3 linked regions of the Magnetospirillum sp. XM-1 genome follow. The protein of the gene in region 3 interacts with the protein of the main gene of each other region in a pairwise test. Links are inferred from orthologs where the notes say so. Each region holds a gene or a part of one and is shown on either strand. Other genes may lie near its edges.

What was found. The genes of interacting proteins can lie anywhere in the genome.
Region 1: the proteins of XM1_RS21660 (region 3) and dnaE interact in binary tests that used the Escherichia coli proteins (3 or more experiments, as listed by UniProt). The link is inferred for Magnetospirillum sp. XM-1 from one-to-one orthologs.
Region 2: the proteins of XM1_RS21660 (region 3) and ctaD interact in binary tests that used the Escherichia coli proteins (3 or more experiments, as listed by UniProt). The link is inferred for Magnetospirillum sp. XM-1 from one-to-one orthologs.

Annotation. Positions count from the first base shown.
Region 1 is NZ_LN997848.1:3,363,273-3,367,346, forward strand. What follows is about bases 27-4,031. They hold dnaE (DNA polymerase III subunit alpha), read right to left. Parts: upstream 3,692-4,031; coding sequence 227-3,691; downstream 27-226. Other genes in these bases: XM1_RS15565 (LEA type 2 family protein), read right to left, coding at 27-227; XM1_RS15575 (HD-GYP domain-containing protein), read right to left, coding at 3,724-4,031. In the rest of the region: more of XM1_RS15565, read right to left, coding at 1-26; more of XM1_RS15575, read right to left, coding at 4,032-4,074. UniProt on the Escherichia coli protein: DNA polymerase III is a complex, multichain enzyme responsible for most of the replicative synthesis in bacteria. This DNA polymerase also exhibits 3' to 5' exonuclease activity. The alpha chain is the DNA polymerase catalytic subunit.
Region 2 is NZ_LN997848.1:2,924,006-2,927,074, reverse strand. What follows is about bases 44-3,043. They hold ctaD (cytochrome c oxidase subunit I), read left to right. Parts: upstream 44-742; coding sequence 743-2,344; downstream 2,345-3,043. Other genes in these bases: XM1_RS13505 (cytochrome c oxidase subunit 3), read left to right, coding at 2,898-3,043; XM1_RS13510 (cytochrome c oxidase assembly protein), read left to right, coding at 2,350-2,901; coxB (cytochrome c oxidase subunit II), read left to right, coding at 44-746. In the rest of the region: more of coxB, read left to right, coding at 1-43; more of XM1_RS13505, read left to right, coding at 3,044-3,069. UniProt on the Escherichia coli protein: Cytochrome bo(3) ubiquinol oxidase is the terminal enzyme in the aerobic respiratory chain of E.coli that predominates when cells are grown at high aeration.
Region 3 is NZ_LN997848.1:4,748,695-4,751,670, forward strand. The notes cover bases 1-2,907. They hold XM1_RS21660 (aminotransferase), read left to right. Parts: upstream 1-822; coding sequence 823-1,992; downstream 1,993-2,907. Other genes in these bases: glnA (type I glutamate--ammonia ligase), read right to left, coding at 1-166; XM1_RS21655 (P-II family nitrogen regulator), read right to left, coding at 247-585; XM1_RS21670 (tetratricopeptide repeat protein), read right to left, coding at 2,229-2,907. Outside these bases: more of XM1_RS21670, read right to left, coding at 2,908-2,976. UniProt on the Escherichia coli protein: Shows aminotransferase activity with methionine and histidine as substrates, and to a lesser extent also with phenylalanine.

The DNA of each region.
Region 1 (4,074 bases), 1.4 Mb from region 3 along the record:
AAGGTCTTGCCGTTGATGTCGATGGCGAAGCGCATGCCGTCAATGCTCATGGGCGCATTGTTGGGATTGCGCACCCGAAGGGTCACGGCCAGGCGCTGTTCCATCAGCGACACGTCCACCGGCACCATGGAGAGCAGCACCACTTCCGGAGGCTCGGCGAATTCCGAAGGCGTGCAGGCGGCAAGCCCCAGGAACACCACCAAAGCCGTCAGCCATTTGGACGCCATCAAATCTCCTCCACCTCGGTGATGCCGGCAATGCTGCGCAGCGTGCCCATGAATTTGGGCGAAAGCGTGATGGTGGATTTAAGGCCCAGTTCCACCTCGCGGTTGCCGGCCCGGGCCACGATGGCGACACGGTTGCGGCCCCGCGCCTCGCCGTTGATCAGCTCGGAAAGCTGCTTCAGGGCGCTGTCGTCAGAGATGATGACGCGGATGCCGGCGGCGGCCTTGGCGGCCTCTTGATCCAACGAGGCGATGCGCTGGCAGGTCATGCGCAGTTGATCCTCCTCCAGCTTGGCGTCCACGTCGATGAGCAACGGCCCGCCGGCGTCGAGCAAGTCCCGCGAGGTGGCGAGGATTTCCGAAAAGCACGTGACCTCGAACATGCCGGACGCGTCGGAGAACTGCAAAAAGGCGTAGCGCGAGCCCTTGGCCGAGACGCGCTCCTGCTTGGACAGAAGCGAGCCGGCCAGGCGCACCCTGCCCTTGCCGCCCGCCTGGAGGTGGCGGGGCAGCTCGGCGATCTTCAGCACGTTGAGGCGCTTCATGCTCTTGGAATAGGCGTCCAGCGGATGGGCGGACAGATAGAAGCCCACCGCCTCGAATTCCTGGTTGAGCTTCTCGTGCGGCGACCAGTCGGGGCCGTTCTCCAGCTTCAAGGTCGGCGCGTTGGAGCCGCCCAGCAGGCTCATCTGGCTGGAGTGGCGGTCCTCGGCGGCCTGGGCCGCGTAGCGGCACAGCGTGTCGGCGTTCTTGAACAGCCGCCCGCGATTCTTGTCGAGCGAATCGAAGACGCCGGCCTTGACCATGTTCTCCAGCTGGCGGCGGTTGAGCACCTTGGAATCCATGCGCGCCGCGAAGTCGCCGATATCCTTGAAGCGGCCGTCCCTCTCACGCTCGTCCACCAGGGACTGCATGGCCGCCTCGCCCACGTTCTTCAAGGCCGCCAGGGCGTAGCGCACCGCCGAGCCGCCGTCGGGCAGCACTTCCACCGAGAAGGTGGGCTGCGAGGCGTTGATGTCGGGGGGAAGCAGCTTGATGCCGAGACGGTCCAGCTCCTGCCTGAACGAATTGAGCTTGTCGGTGTTGCTCATTTCGTAGGTCATGGTCGCCGCCATGAACTCGGCCGGGTGGTTGGCCTTGAGCCAGGCCGTCTGGTAGGCGATCAGGGCGTAGGCCGCCGCGTGGCTCTTGTTGAAGCCGTATTCGGCGAACTTGGCCACCTTGTCGAAGATCATGGAGGCCTGGGCCCCGTCGACGCCCCTGGCGGTGGCGCCTTCGACGAAGGTCTTGCGCTGGGCCTCCATCTCCTCCTTGATCTTCTTGCCCATGGCACGGCGCAGCAGATCCGCGCCGCCGAGCGAATAGCCCGACAGCACCTGGGCGATCTGCATCACCTGCTCCTGGTAGACCATGATCCCGAAGGTCTCCTTCAGGATGGGCTCGAGGAGCGGATGCATGTAGTCCGGCTCTTCCTTGCCGTGCTTACAGGCGATGTAGCGCGGAATCTGGTCCATGGGACCGGGACGGTACAGCGCCACCACGGCGATCAGGTCTTCCAGGCGGTTGGGGCCCATCTTGCGCAGCACGTCGCGCATGCCCGAACTTTCCAGCTGGAACACGCCGGCCGCATCGCCCCGCGACAGCAATTCGTAGGATTTGGCGTCGTCCAATGGGATGGCCGACAGGTCGATATCGATTCCCTTGGTCTTCTTGACGTGCTTCACCGCCGTGACCATCACGGTCAGGGTCTTGAGGCCCAGGAAGTCGAACTTCACCAGACCGGCCGATTCCACCCATTTCATGTTGAACTGGGTGACCGGCATGTCGGAGCGCGGGTCTCGATAGAGCGGCACCAGCTCGTCGAGAGAGCGGTCGCCGATCACCACGCCGGCGGCATGGGTCGAGGCGTGGCGGTAAAGCCCCTCCAGCTTCATGGCCAGATCGATCAGGTGGGAGACGGTCTCGTCCCTGTCCTTCTGCTCCTTCAGCAGCGGCTCGCTCTCCAGCGCCTGTTCCAGCGTCATGGGATTGGCGGGATTGTTGGGCACCAGCTTGCAGATGCGGTCCACCTGGCCGTAGGGCATCTGCAGCACGCGGCCCACGTCGCGCAGCACCGCGCGGGCCTGCAGCTTTCCGAAGGTGATGATCTGCGCCACCTGGGCGTAGCCGTACTTGCCCTGGACGTAGCGGATGGTCTCTTCGCGGCGGTCCTGGCAGAAATCGATGTCGAAGTCCGGCATGGAGACCCGTTCGGGATTGAGGAAGCGCTCGAACAGCAGCCCCCAGCGCAGCGGGTCCAGGTCGGTGATGGTCAGCGCCCAGGCCACCGCCGAGCCGGCGCCCGATCCGCGGCCCGGCCCAACGGGAATGTCGTGGGCCTTGGACCACTGGATGAAGTCGGACACGATCAGGAAGTAGCCGGGAAAGCCCATCTGCTCGATGACGTTCAGCTCGAATTCGACGCGCTCGCGATAGGGCTTGGCGGCGTGCTCCTTCTCGTCGTCGGTCATGCCGGGCTGGAAGACGTGCTTGTCCAGCCGCAGATCGAGGCCTTCCAGGGTGACCTTGCGCAGCACCTCGGCCTCGGTCAGGCCGTCCATGCGGTAGGGAGGCAGGATCGGCTTGCGCTTGGAAACGCCGAAGGCACAGCGCTTGGCGATCACCAGGGTGTTGTCGCATGCCTCGGGCAGGTCGGCGAACAATTCGCGCATCTCTTCCGGCGATTTGAAGTAATGCTCGGGCGTCAGCCTGCGGCGCTCATCCTGGGAGATGTAGGCGCCCTCGGCGATGCAGATCAGGGCGTCGTGGGCCTCGTACATGCCCCGGTCGGCGAAGAACGGCTCGTTGGTGGCGACCAGGGGCAAATCGTGCTTGTAGGCCATGGCCACCAGGGCCGGCTCGATGCGGTCCTCCACCTCCAGGCCGTGGCGCTGCAGTTCCACGTAACAGCGCCCGGCGAAGGCGCGGGCCAGCCGGACCAGCACGATCTCGGCCTTTTCCGCCTGGCCGTCGGCCAGCAGGCGGCCCACCGGCCCGGCGGGACCGCCGGTCAGCACGATCAGCCCCTCGGAGCGGGTCTCGAGATCGTGCAGGGTAACCTGGGGCGTCTCGCCCGATTCGGTCTCCAGGAAGGCCTTGGACACCAGTTTCAAGAGGTTGAGGTAGCCGGGTTCGTTCTGGCACAGCAGCACCAGGGTGTCGGGCTCGGGCTTGCGTCCATCCTTGGACGGGCCACCATCCTCGCGACGGATGGCGATCTGGGCGCCGACCACGGGCTGGATGCCCGCATCCGAGCACGAGGTCGAGAATTCCAGGGCGCCGAACAGGTTGCCGGTATCGGCGATGCCGATGGCGGGCATGGCCATCTTCTCGCACAGCTTGATCAGCTGCTTGAGCTTGATGGCCCCTTCCGCCAGGGAATAGGCGGTGTGGACGCGCAGATGGACGAAGTCGGCATGGGCTGGCATGGCGGCGAGATTACCCTAGTCGGGCCGCCCCGTCACCCGCCTGTCGCCGCCGCCCAGCATTCGTCCAGATGCTCCTTGCAGACGGCCACCACTTGCGCGTCCAGCTTGCCTGCGAACACCATGCCGTCCATCAGGGCGGCGATCTCGTCGGGGATCAGCGGCGCGCGGTAGGGACGGTGCTGGGCCAGGGCCTGGAACACGTCGGCCACCGCCACGATGCGGGCCTCCGGGCACAGCTCGGCCTCCTTCAGATGGAAGGGATAACCGTTGCCTGACAGGCATTCGTGGTGGAACCCCGCCCAATCGGCGATGGCGCCGGGGCCGAAGGCGTGGGTGAGGATCACCCTGGTGTCGAAGGCGTGCCGGGCCATGCGCAGGCGGTC
Region 2 (3,069 bases), 1.8 Mb from region 3 along the record:
TCCAGCAGGCGGTCACGCCCACCATGGAACGCATCGCCTCGCTGGCGACCTTCATCAACGGCGTGATCGTCGGCATCACCATCTTAGTATCGGGGCTGCTGCTCTATGCCTGCACCCGGTTCAGGGCCGACCGCAACCCCAAGCCGGCCACCTGGTCGCACAACACGCCGCTGGAGGTCGTCTGGACGGCCATTCCGGCGGTGATCTTGCTGTTGATCGCCATTCCGTCGTTCCGGCTGCTCTATTTCATGGACAAGGTCCAGGACGCCGACATGACGCTGAAGATCGTCGGCCACCAGTGGTACTGGAGCTACGAATATCCCGACCACGACTTCAAGTTCGACAGCAACATGGTGCAGACCGAGGACTTGAAGCCCGGCCAGCCCCGCCTGCTTACCGCCGACAACACCATGGTGGTGCCGGTGGGCGTGCCCATCCGCCTGCAGATGACCGCCGACGACGTCATCCATTCGTGGTCGGTGCCCGCCTTCGGGGTCAAGACCGATACGGTGCCCGGCCGCCTCAACGAGACCTGGGTGCAGGTGGACAAGGCCGGCGAGTATCACGGCCAGTGTTCCCAGCTGTGCGGCGTCAACCACGGCTTCATGCCCATTCACGTGAAGGCCGTGCCCAAGGAGGAATTCCTCGCCTGGGTCGCCCAGGCCAAGAAGACCTACGCCCGCATCGACGGCACCCGTCCCGAGACCGCCGTCGCACTTGCCACCCGAGGGGAGGACCGGCCATGAGCACCGCCGCGATGCACCAGGATCACGGCCACGCCCAGCCCCATGGCTGGCGCCGCTGGCTCTATTCCACCAACCACAAGGACATCGGCACGCTGTACCTGATCTTCTCGGTGATCGCCGGGTTGCTGGGCGGCGCCATGAGCGTGGTCATCCGCATGCAGCTGGCCCATCCCAGCGGCACCATCTTCGGCGGCGACTGGCACATGTACAACGTGTTCGTCACCGCCCACGCGCTGACCATGGTGTTCTTCACCGTGATGCCCGCCCTGATCGGCGGCTTCGGCAACTGGTTCGTGCCCCTGATGATCGGCGCGCCGGACATGGCCTTTCCCAGGCTCAACAACATCAGCTTCTGGCTGCTGCCGCCCGCCTTCCTGATGATGCTGCTGTCCATGTACGAGGGCGCGGGCGCCGGCACCGGCTGGACGCTGTACCCGCCGCTTTCGACCACCTACCACCCCGACGCCTCGGTGGACTTCGCCATCCTGGGCCTGCATCTGGCGGGCATCAGCTCGGTGCTGGGCGCCATCAACTTCATCTGCACCATCCTCAACATGCGCGCGCCGGGCATGACCATGCACCGCATGCCGCTGTTCGTCTGGGCCATGCTGGTCACCGCCTTCCTGCTGCTGCTGTCCATTCCGGTGCTGGCCGGCGCGCTGACCATGCTGCTCACCGACCGCAATTTCGGCACGACCTTTTTCGCGCCGGCCGGCGGCGGCGACCCGCTGCTTTACCAGCATCTGTTCTGGTTCTTCGGCCACCCCGAAGTCTACATCATGATCCTGCCGGCCTTCGGCATCATCAGCCACATCATCTCCACCTTCTCGAAGAAGCCGGTGTTCGGCTATCTCGGCATGGCCTACGCCATGGTGGCCATCGGCTTCGTCGGCTTCGTCGTGTGGGCGCACCACATGTTCACCACCGGGCTGAACGTCGACACGCGGGCCTATTTCACCGCCGCCACCCTGGTCATCGCGGTGCCCACCGGCATCAAGGTGTTCAGCTGGATCGCCACCATGTGGGGCGGCTCCATCACCTTCCGCGTGCCCATGATGTGGGCGGTGGGCTTCGTCTTCCTGTTCACCATGGGCGGCGTCACCGGCGTGGTGCTGGCCAACAATCCCGTCGACGTGACCCTGCACGACACCTACTACGTGGTGGCCCATTTCCACTACGTACTGAGCCTGGGCGCGGTGTTCGCCATCTTCGCCGGCTTCTACTACTGGATCGGCAAGATGAGCGGCCACGAATACCCCGAGACGCTGGGCAAGATCCATTTCTGGCTGACCTTCATCGGCGTCAACATCGCCTTCTTCCCGCAGCATTTCCTGGGCGCCCAGGGCATGCCGCGCCGCGTTCCCGACTATCCCGACGCCTTCGCCGGGTGGAATTACGTGTCGTCCATCGGCGCCTACATCGCCTTTGCCGGCACGCTGTTCTTCCTGGTGGTGGTGTGGCGCACCTTCGCCGCCGGCAAGGCGGTGGCCGCCAATCCCTGGGGATCGGGCGCCACCACCCTGGAATGGTCGGTCAGCTCGCCGCCGCCGCTGCACAGCTTCGACGAACTGCCCCATATCGGCACTCCGGCGGAGTAAGGGCCATGAGCCCCCGGCGCCGGACCCAAGCGACCCTGGCGGGACTGGTGGTGATCATCGTCGCCATGGTCGGGCTGGTGATCGGCAGCGTGCCGCTGTACCGGGCCTTCTGCCAGTTCGCCGGCATCGGCGGCCCGCCCCGGCAGGTGGCGGCGGAGTCCGCCGCGCCTGCCGCCAAGACGGTTACGGTGCGGTTCGACGCATCGGTGGCCAAGGGCCTGCAATGGCGCTTCGCCCCCCAGGTGCGCGAGATGAAGGTGCGGCTCGGCGAGGACACCCTGGCGGTGTTCACCGCCACCAACCTGTCGGACCGCCCCATCACCGGCAACGCGGTGTTCAACGCCACGCCCGACAAGATCGGCAAGTACGTGGCCAAGATCCAGTGCTTCTGCTTCACCGAGCAGATTCTGCAACCGGGCCAGAGCGTCGACATGGTGGTCAGCTTCGTGCTCGACCCCGCCATGGGAGCCGATGTCCATACCAGCGAAGTCGGCACCGTCACCCTGTCCTATACCTTCTTCAACGCCAACGTTTCTGACGAGAGAGGACGGTCATGAGCCACGCCCACGCCACGCCCCGCGCTTCGTCGCCCCCCCACCCCTTCCATCTGGTCGATCCCAGCCCCTGGCCCCTGGTCGGAGCCTTTTCCGCCCTGGTGCTGGTCTACGGCGCGGTGGACTGGTTCCGCAACCACGCCCATACCACGGTGATGCTGATCGGGCTGG
Region 3 (2,976 bases):
ACGAGCCGTCGAACATGATGCCTTCGTTCAGCATGTCGGCGTCAACGGTGCACACATGCTGGGCGGTGTGCTGCCACTTGCCGCGCGGGTCGGTGAAGCGGAAATCGACGTACTTCACGTCGTTTTCCTTGATCAGTTCGAGGACCTTCTTGATGTCGTCGGACATGGTCACATTCCTGAGAGTTGAGAGTTGAACACGCGTTCCCGCCCCGCCGCCCTACCAAGAGCCGCGGGAGGGATGAAAACTCAGATGGCGTCGCTGCCGCGCTCGCCGGTGCGGATGCGGATGGCCTCTTCCACCGTGGAGATGAAGATCTTGCCGTCACCGATGCGGCCCGTATGGGCGGCCTGCTGGATGGCCTCGACGGCGCGCTCCACCAGGTTGTCCTCGATGACCAGCTCGATCTTGACCTTAGGCAGGAAATCCACCACGTACTCGGCGCCGCGATAGAGCTCGGTATGCCCCTTCTGCCGGCCGAAACCCTTGGCCTCGGTCACGGTAAGGCCCTGGAGGCCGACCTCGTGAAGGGCTTCCTTCACCTCGTCGAGCTTGAAGGGCTTGATGATGGCTTCGATCTTCTTCATGAACCCGCCGTCTTTCGGATTGGCGTTGCGAACCCGCGTCAAAACGCGCGACTCATTTAGCACGCATCGTGCCACTTCGGCCACCCGGAAAAGCGCCCGAATTCCAGGAATCTCCAGACAAAGATGCCCTATTTTCAGGCATTTGCGCCTATTTCTCGGGCAATTCGCTTCCCCTTCACCCGGACCCGCCTTCCAGGCTAGGCTTAAGCGTCCAGATTCCTTGCCGGAGCAGCCCCGTTGAAGCCCGCCAACTCCATTCTGTCGTCGTTCGGCACCACCATCTTCGAGACCATGTCGCGCCTGGCCCAGGCCCATGGCGCCGTCAACCTGGGCCAGGGCTTCCCCGAAGGCCTCGAACCCGCCGACGTAATCGCCAAGGCGGCCGAGGCGGTAACGGCGGGGCCCAACCAGTATCCCTCCATGATGGGAACCCCCGACCTGCGAACCGCCGTCGCCGCCCATGACCGGCGGTTCTACGGCCTGGAGCTGGACCCCATGGCCGAGGTGATGGTGACGTCCGGCGCCACCGAGGCCCTGGCCGCCTGCCTGTTCGGCCTGATCGAGCCGGGCGACGAGGTGGTCCTCATCGAGCCGCTTTACGATTCCTATCTGCCCATCATCCGCCGGGCGGGCGGCACGCCTAAGCTGGTCCGCGTCGAGCCGCCCCATTGGGATCTGCCGAGAGAGGCGCTGGCCGCCGCCTTCTCGCCCAGGACCAAGCTGATGCTGCTCAACACGCCGATGAATCCGGCCGGCAAGGTGTGGGGGCAGGACGAGTTGGAGTTCGTCGCCGGCCTCTTAGAGCGCTTCGACGCCTATTGCGTCTGCGACGAGGTCTACGAGCATCTGGTCTATGACGGCCGCCGGCACGTGCCGCTGATGACCCTGCCGGGCATGCGGAGCCGCTGCCTGAAGATCGGCTCGGCGGGCAAGATCTTCTCGCTGACGGGCTGGAAGGTGGGCTGGGTCATCGCCGAACCGCACGTCCTGGGCCCGGTGGCCAAGGCCCACCAATACCTGACCTTCACCACGCCGCCCAACCTGCAGGCCGCCGTGGCCTGGGGCCTGGGCAAGGAGGATTCGTACTATGACGGGCTGGCCGCCATGCTGGCCGAGCGCCGCGACCGCCTCACCGCCGGTCTGGAGCGGGTCGGCTTCCAGGTGATGGCCACCGGGGGCAGCTATTTCATCACCGCCGATTTCCGCCCCCTGGGCTTTGCCGGCGACGATGGGGAATTTTGCCGCCACATCACCGAACAGGCCGGCGTGACGGCCATTCCGGTCAGCGCCTTCTACCAGGGCGGCGACGTCAACCACTTCGCCCGCTTCTGCTTCGCCAAGACGGAAGGCGCCATCGACGAGGCGGTAATGCGGCTGGAACGGTTTTTTGCGAGGATAGGCCCTTGACGGGCGCCCCCGGATTTGGCTAAACATGCGGCCTCCCCCGGTGGCGGGTGTAGCTCAGTTGGTTAGAGCGCCAGTTTGTGGTACTGGATGTCGTCGGTTCGATTCCGATCACTCGCCCCATTCCCCCCTTTGATTTCGTTCCGTTCCGCAGCCGCCGGCTTTTGCCTGCGTCCGGCCGCGTGCCTGAACGGCAAGGGAAGATCCGGGGCGTTGCCCCGGATAGACATCACCCCTCATCACCCCTCGCTGAGGATCGCCACCATGCGGCTGGCCTCGTAATCCTCGGGATCGAGTCCCTGGGCGTTCCGGAATGCCGCCAGGGCCTCCGACTTGCGCCCCAGCGTGTTGGCGGCATGGCCCGCCGCCCGCCACAGCCGGCCGTCGCCGGGATAGGAATCGATCACCGGCCGCAGCATGTCGGCCGCCTCGGCATGACGGCCGGTCTCGCCCAGGATAGCGGCGAGGCGCAGGGCGGTGTCCGGGCCGGGCCGCAAGCCATGGGCACGGCGGGCGAATTCCTCGGCCTCCTCCTGCCGCCCCTGGGCCAGGCACAGCCCGGCCAGATTGTGCAGCGCCAGGGCGGCATCGGGGGAAAGCCTCAGAACCTCGCGATAGCAGCGCTCCGCCGCCTCCGGGTCGCCGGCCATCTGTTCCAGCCCCCCCAGATTGGTGAGCGCGGCCTCATGGTCCGGGGCCCGCTCCAGGCATTTGCGCAACGCGGCCCGCGCCTCGTCCAGCCGGTCGAGCGCCCCCAGCAGCACGCCCCGCCCGTACAGAGCGTCGATGGAGCCCGACACCGCCGCGCGGTCGAGGAATTTCAGCGCCAGGAGCAGGTCGCCCATGCCATGGGCGGCAACGGCCAGTTCCATCAGGCCGGGATGGCCGGGCGGCACCTTGCCCAACTCGCGGGAGACGGTGCGGGCCTTGGACAGGTCGCCCTGCCGGGCCTTGGCCAGCGCTTCTTCGATCCGATCAGACTTCGCC